2 linked regions of the Bdellovibrio bacteriovorus genome follow. The protein of the gene in region 1 binds, or shares a complex with, the protein of each later gene. Links are inferred from orthologs where the notes say so. Each region holds a gene or a part of one and is shown on either strand. Other genes may lie near its edges. The genes, in order: tsaB and tsaD.

Evidence for each region.
Region 2: the proteins of tsaB (region 1) and tsaD are in contact, whole or in part, in a solved structure (PDB 4WQ4), measured with the Escherichia coli proteins. The link is inferred for Bdellovibrio bacteriovorus from one-to-one orthologs.

The regions. Positions count from the first base shown.
Region 1 is NZ_CP020946.1:145,561-148,880, reverse strand. What follows is about bases 35-3,033. They hold tsaB (tRNA (adenosine(37)-N6)-threonylcarbamoyltransferase complex dimerization subunit type 1 TsaB), read left to right. Parts: upstream 35-1,181; coding sequence 1,182-1,886; downstream 1,887-3,033. Other genes in these bases: B9G79_RS00720 (helix-turn-helix domain-containing protein), read left to right, coding at 2,864-3,033; B9G79_RS00725 (P-loop NTPase), read left to right, coding at 1,902-2,855; rseP (RIP metalloprotease RseP), read left to right, coding at 35-1,185. Outside these bases: more of rseP, read left to right, coding at 1-34; more of B9G79_RS00720, read left to right, coding at 3,034-3,320. UniProt on the Escherichia coli protein: Required for the formation of a threonylcarbamoyl group on adenosine at position 37 (t(6)A37) in tRNAs that read codons beginning with adenine.
Region 2 is NZ_CP020946.1:3,176,592-3,179,910, reverse strand. What follows is about bases 113-3,110. They hold tsaD (tRNA (adenosine(37)-N6)-threonylcarbamoyltransferase complex transferase subunit TsaD), read left to right. Parts: upstream 113-1,091; coding sequence 1,092-2,129; downstream 2,130-3,110. Other genes in these bases: smpB (SsrA-binding protein SmpB), read left to right, coding at 2,951-3,110; rsmA (16S rRNA (adenine(1518)-N(6)/adenine(1519)-N(6))-dimethyltransferase RsmA), read left to right, coding at 2,126-2,950; B9G79_RS15255 (tetratricopeptide repeat protein), read left to right, coding at 416-1,087; B9G79_RS15260 (DUF4398 domain-containing protein), read left to right, coding at 113-419. Outside these bases: peptidoglycan-associated lipoprotein Pal, read left to right, coding at 1-85; more of B9G79_RS15260, read left to right, coding at 108-112; more of smpB, read left to right, coding at 3,111-3,319.

The sequences.
Region 1 (3,320 bases):
CCGATCACCACCTGGGAAGATGTTCAGCGCACCCTTTCCTTGAAAGAAAGCCACGACCTGCACATTGATGTCGATGTGAAACGTGAAGGCACGGGTGAATCCCTGACGGTTTCCACCACCGCCAAACCGGAACCCAATCCAAATGTGCTTTCCAGCTATGAATACATGGCCAATGTGGAGGGGATTTCCCCTTATTCCGCGGGCACAACGATCGGTGTTTTGGAAAACTCTCCGCTGCATGCTTTGGGTCTTCGCACCGGTGACACCATCACCAGCATTAATGGCGTCAAGGTTTCTTACTGGAGATCCTTGGAAGACACTTTGGCAAAATTCAGCGCCAAAGAGCCGTTGACCCTGGAAGTAATGGGCATGCGCGAAGGTGACAAGGCTGATAAAGCCATCACCGTGACCATGGCGCCAATTGAATCCATCAAGGCGTTTTCACTGGCGTCTTTGGGGCTTGAAAGTTCTGAATTGTATCTGTCCCGTGTGATTGAAGGCTCCCCGGCTCAGGCCGCGGGTCTGCGCGCCGGGGATCGTCTGGTGAAGATCAACAACATCACCCTGTCCAAATGGGAAGATGTTCTGAACAACATCAAATCCTTCGACGGCAAAAATCCGGTGTCTTTGTCCGTTCTGCGTGAAGGCAAAACCATTGATCTGGAAATCACTCCGAAGATGACCAAGCAGATGACGGCATCCGGTGCTGAGGAAAAGCGTTATACCATCGGTATTTCGCCTATTCCGAACATCGCTATGCCGGAGCTGATGACCCTTCGTTCTTCCAACCCGGTGGATGCTTTGATCCGCGGCACGGAAAAAACGTGGGAAGTGTCGGTCATGACGGTCATGAGCTTTGTTCGTTTGTTCCAGGCCAAGATCTCTCCGAAAAATATCGGTGGTGTGATCTCTATCGGTCAGGCCGCCAGCGAGACATTCAAGATTGGTATCACTCAGTTCCTGCAGATGATGGCTATCATTTCGGTGAATCTGTTCATCCTGAATTTGCTGCCGGTGCCGGTGCTTGACGGTGGTCATCTGGTGTTCTATGTGATTGAGCTGGTCAAAGGTGCTCCGCTGAGCATGAAGAAAATGGAAATCGCCCAGCAAGTGGGTCTGGCGATTTTGATGAGTCTTATGATCTTTGCCCTGTTTAATGACTTCACCCGCTTGTTTGGCCTATGAAAGTATTAGCTATGGAAACCAGCACCGCCGTCGGCGGTGTTGCCATCATCGTGGATGGAAATATCGTCGCCGAGGAAACCACTTTGCGGCAAAAAACCCATAGCGAAATCATCAGTCCCTTCACTGAAAACTGTCTGCTTAAAGCCGGATTGAAATTGGAAGACATCGACGTCTTTGCCGTGGGCCAGGGCCCGGGCAGTTTCACCGGCATCCGGGTTGCCGCCAATGCGGGAAAGACTTTTTCCTACAGCTTCAACAAGCCCCTGGTCACTATTGACTCGCTGATACTTTTGGCTGAACGCGCGCGCGGATCGGATAAGCCGGTTCTGGCCATCATCAATGCCTATAAAAACATGGTGTACACAGGTCTTTTTGATATGTCCGGTGAAGAACCGAAATATCTGAAAGGTCCAGCGGCCATTCCCGTTCGCGAACTTTCCCAACACATCAGTCAGGACGTCCTGGTCGTGGGTGACGGGTGGGAGGCCTATCATGAATACTTCCCTGAAGAGCTTGCGAAAAAAATGCACCGCGATTCCGGCCTGCCGGACTATCCGCTGGCGACAACGCTGGGTCTGATGGCGGAAGCCCGTGCAAAAAAAGGTCAAACTTTGGACTGGAAATCGTTTGTTCCTCTTTATATTCGCGCATCTGAAGCCGAAGAGACAAAAAAAGGGATTCTTATCTCACCATTGAAATAGCAAGAGGATGCAACCATGGATAAGGCTGTATTGGAATTCAAACCGACTCACGCAAACAAAGATCATGACACCAAACTATGGGTGGTCGCTTCCGGTAAAGGTGGCGTGGGTAAAACGTTTGTATCCTCTTCCCTGGGCATGACTCTTTCCAAGCTGGGCCACTCGGTTGTGATCGTCGATCTGGATCTTTCCGGTTCCAACATCCACACGGTGCTGGGTTTGAATCCTTCTCACATGAACATCCGTCACTATTTTGAAGGTGCTAAGACCCTGCAAGAGCTGGTGATCCCGACTCCGTATCCGCATCTTTCCTATGTTCAGGGCTTCTGGGATGCCTGGACACCGACTGATTTTTCCCAAAACCAGATTCAAAGCCTGATCCCGCAGTTGAAAAACCTGCGCGCGGATTATGTGATCGTGGACCTGGGCGCTGGCGCTTTGGAAGCTCACCTGGAGCTGTTCAAAGTGGCTGATGAAAAGTTCCTGATCACGACTCCGGAACCAACCAGCATTGAAAAGACCTATCGTTTTATTGAATCTTTCATGTGCTATTCCCTGCGTGAAAATTCCACGCCGGATGCTTACGGCAACATGATTTCCACTTTGCGCAATCACCGCCAAAGAACTTTGAGCAAGCCGTTCTCTTTCCGTTCTTATCTGAAAGAGGAAACCGGCATTCACTATGACTTCTTTGAGGCTCTTTCCTCAACACCAGTTCGTTTGTTGGTGAATACATCCCGCAATCAGGCCAACGATGACTTGGGTCACTCGATGAAAAGTGTCTGTAACAAGTACTACGACCTTGGTATTGATTACATCGGCGCGATCGACTATGACAATGCGGTGTGGCAGTCCGTGCGTGTGAGAGAACACGTGCTTGTCGCCCAACCCTTCACTCCCCTTGCAGGACAATTTTTGGCAACCTGCAAACAACTTATTGCTCCAGAGGAGCTTCGCGCCGTAGTATAATAGCTACGATGCAAGCGACGTCTAGATACAACTATTACGAAGTCCTGGAACTCACAGCCAACGCTCCTCAACATGAGGTGACGACGGCCTATGAGCGCGCTCGCTCGACTTATTCCGGGGACAATCCGGCGATCTACACTATTTTCTCTGAACAGGAAGCTCGCGAGCTTCTGGTTGTGATCGAAGAGGCCTATCAGGTTCTTGGTAACAAGATCCTTCGCAACATCTATGATCAAAGACTTTTGTCCGGCCGTTCTTCTTTGAACGATCTGACTTATGAATCCATCCTGGAAGCCAGCAAACAGGTTTTCCCTGAAACCAAAGTTGAAAAACCAGCAGCGGCTTATCAAAAGGATGAAACCTTCGAAAAAGAAATCGCGGCCCGCACCGACTGGGATGGCGCTTTCCTTAAAAAGGTTCGCGAGTACAAAAAGATCACCACTCAACGCATGAGTGAGATCACCA
Region 2 (3,319 bases), 3.0 Mb from region 1 along the record:
CGGTAAAGAAAAACCACTTGAGACTGGCGATACTGAAGCTGCATGGGCGAAAAACCGCCGTGCGAACTTCGTACCTGCTCAGTAAGATCACCTAAGAAAGGCGCAGAGTGAACATACAGAGACTTTTCATCGGAGTTTTACTTTTCACGGTGATCGTCAGCTGTCAGACTGCGCCTGTTCCCCTGGATGACTATTCCTTAGCTCGAGCCGCACTGGATGCGGCTCGTTCTGTTCAAGCGGCCCGCCATTCTCCCGGATACTGGCATCAGGCGGAAGAAGCCTATCGTAAAGGCCGCATCTATTTCGAAGACCGTGATTACGGCAAAGCCAAAGAACAATTCATCCGTGCCCGTATGGCAGCTGAAAAAGCTGAGAACTCGGCCCGTCTGATTCGTCAAAAAACTGGAGATGTCTTATGAAGTTGATCATTCTTGTTGTCGCCGCCGCGACTTTGCTGACGGGCTGTTTGAAAACCCGCACCGATGTTCGTGAAAATGAACAGCGCCAGGTGATGCAGCAACAGGTTGTGACTTTGCAAAAGACCAATGCGGATGCGTCCGGCCGTGTGGCCGACCTTGAAGAGCAAATGCGTGAGCTGAACGGCCGCGTGGATGTGGTTGAAAACAAGCTGGGTTCCAGCCACTCAGGTGTGGAAAACGCCCTGAGAAACTCTCAGCAGCAGAACCAGGATCTGAGCGGCAAAGTGGCTATAATGCAAGAAGCCCTCACAACCATGGAAAAACAAATCTATGCGCTGAACGCGGAAGTAAATGCCCTGCGCGCTGAAAAAGCCGCGGCTCAGGCCGAAAAATCCGCAAAACAGGCTAAAAGGGACGCTTTTGAAGCGGCTCAGGACTTTTTTGCCAAGAAAGACTGGAAACAGTCCATCCTGAACTATCAAAAGTACCGTGATGAAAACCCGAAAGGTCCTAAGTTTGCCGATGCGACCTATAAAATCGGGGTGTCCTTCCAGGAATTGGGCATGAAAGACGAGGCAAAAACCTTCTATGACGAGGTGGTCAGCAAGTTTCCGAAGTCAGAAGAGGCTCGTCGTGCTAAGATCCGTTTGAAGGGTTTAAAAAAGTAATACTGTGATTGAAAGAGTTCTCGCCATTGAAACCAGCTGTGATGACACCTCCGTCGCGATCGTTGATCGTACCGGTTGGGTTCACTCTGTGGTGGCGGCCTCTCAGGATCTGGATCACGAAATCTATGGTGGCATCGTTCCTGAAATAGCCGCCCGCAACCATTCCATCGCCCTCATTCCACTGATCGAAGAAGCCTTCAAGAAAGCCAACATGAATTGGTCTGACGTGCAGGGAATTGCCGTCACCAATCGTCCGGGTTTGATCGGCGCTTTGATCGTGGGGCTGGTGACAGCGAAATCCCTGTCGCAGGCAAAACATCTGCCGTTTTTGGGTGTGAATCACCTTGAAGGGCATCTGCTGGCGCCTTTCTTGCGCGATGATAAATATGCTCCACCGGAAGATTTCGGATACCCGTATGTGGGTTTGGCGATCAGCGGTGGGCACACAAGTTTGTATCAAATTAAAGGACTGGGCGATTATCGTATCTTGGGTGCTACCAAGGATGATGCGGCCGGGGAGTGTTTCGATAAATTTGCAAAGATGGCAGGCCTGGGATTCCCGGGTGGCGTGCGCGTCGATCAAATGGCCAAGACGGGAAATCCGCAGGCGTTCGAATTCCCCCGCAGCATGATCCATGATGACACTTTCGACATGAGCTTCTCGGGACTAAAATCTTCCGGCCAGCGCATGATTGAACAACTGGGACCAGAACTTGTGCAGGAGCGTCTGCCGGATCTGTGCGCCTCGTTCCAGGAAGCCATCGTGGATGTCCTGATCGCGAAACTGGATCGGGCGGCGAAAGTCTTCCGCTCCAAACGTGTGATTCTGACTGGCGGGGTCAGTGCGAATTCACGTCTTCGTCAGCGGGCTCAGGAATGGGCCGATAAAAAAGGTTATACTTTGGTGATTCCACCTCTGCGTTACTGCACTGATAACGCCGCGATGATTGGTTACGTCGGCGCTTTGCGTATGGCTCGCGGTGAAGTGTCGGCTTTGGATCTGGGACCGTCCCCTCAAGCTCTTGCATCGGATTTTAAATGAGTTATTCACGCGAACGTCTGCAGCGCGCGCAAGAGGCCATGGGCATTGCCGCGAAAAAATCATTGGGCCAGAACTTTCTGGTCAGCGACACGGTCATCAATCGCATCATCGATCAGGTGAAGGCCTTTGCGCCGGAAGAACTGGTTGAAGTGGGCCCCGGCCCAGGTGCTTTGACGGATCTGTTGTTAGAGCTGAATCTGCCCATGCAGGTGATTGAGCTGGATTCTGCCATCGCGGCTTACTGGCGCGAAAAAGGCCTGACGGTGATCGAAAAAGACGCCCTTCGCTTGGACTGGAAGCAGTTCTATACCGGCAAGCGCGTGGTCTTTGTCAGCAACCTGCCTTATCAGATTTCTTCCAGTATCGTGATTGAGCGTTCATTGGAAGAAGACGGTGTGGCAGCCATGGTGCTGATGTTCCAAAAGGAAGTCGCCCAGAAGATTCGCGGAACCGTGGATAGCGACCTGTACGGTCTTTTAAGTGTCTTTGCACAGGCTTTCTGGAAGATTGAAACCGTGACCGATGCGGGGCCAAGGGATTTCCAGCCGCCTCCCAAGGTGGCCAGCCGGGTGCTGTCCTTTGAGCGTATTGAGTCTGACGTTAAAAACCGCAAGGCTTTCCTGACATTTGTGAAGTGTGCCTTCGCGCAAAGACGTAAGCTTTTGAAGAAAAATTTGTCTGGTCTTTTAAGTCAAAAGAAGCTAACTGAAGAGCAACTGGTCGGCTGGTTGGCCGAGCTGGGCTTTAAAGAAACGGCCCGCGCGGAGGAGCTTTCTCCGAAGCAGTTTGTGGCCCTGTATAAGCATTTTGGATTTGAGTAAATGAGCGAAAACATCCTGATTGTTCATGAGAACAAAAAAGCACGCTTTGACTACACGATCGTGGAAACCTACGAGGCGGGTCTGCAGCTTATGGGCAGCGAGGTGAAATCCCTGCGCAACAAGGATGTTCAGTTGAAGGATTCCTACATCTCTTTCAAAGGGGATGAAGCGTATCTGCAAAACGCGCACATCGCGGAATACAAGGCTTCCAGTTATAACAATCACGTTCCTGAAAGACATCGCAAACTTCTGATGCACAGAAGTGAGCTTGATGAAATTTTCGAGGCTTTGCGTGAAAAGGGTTATTCTTGTGTGCCGCTGAAGATCTACTTCAAAAACGGCCGCGCCAAATTGCAGATCGCTTTGGTG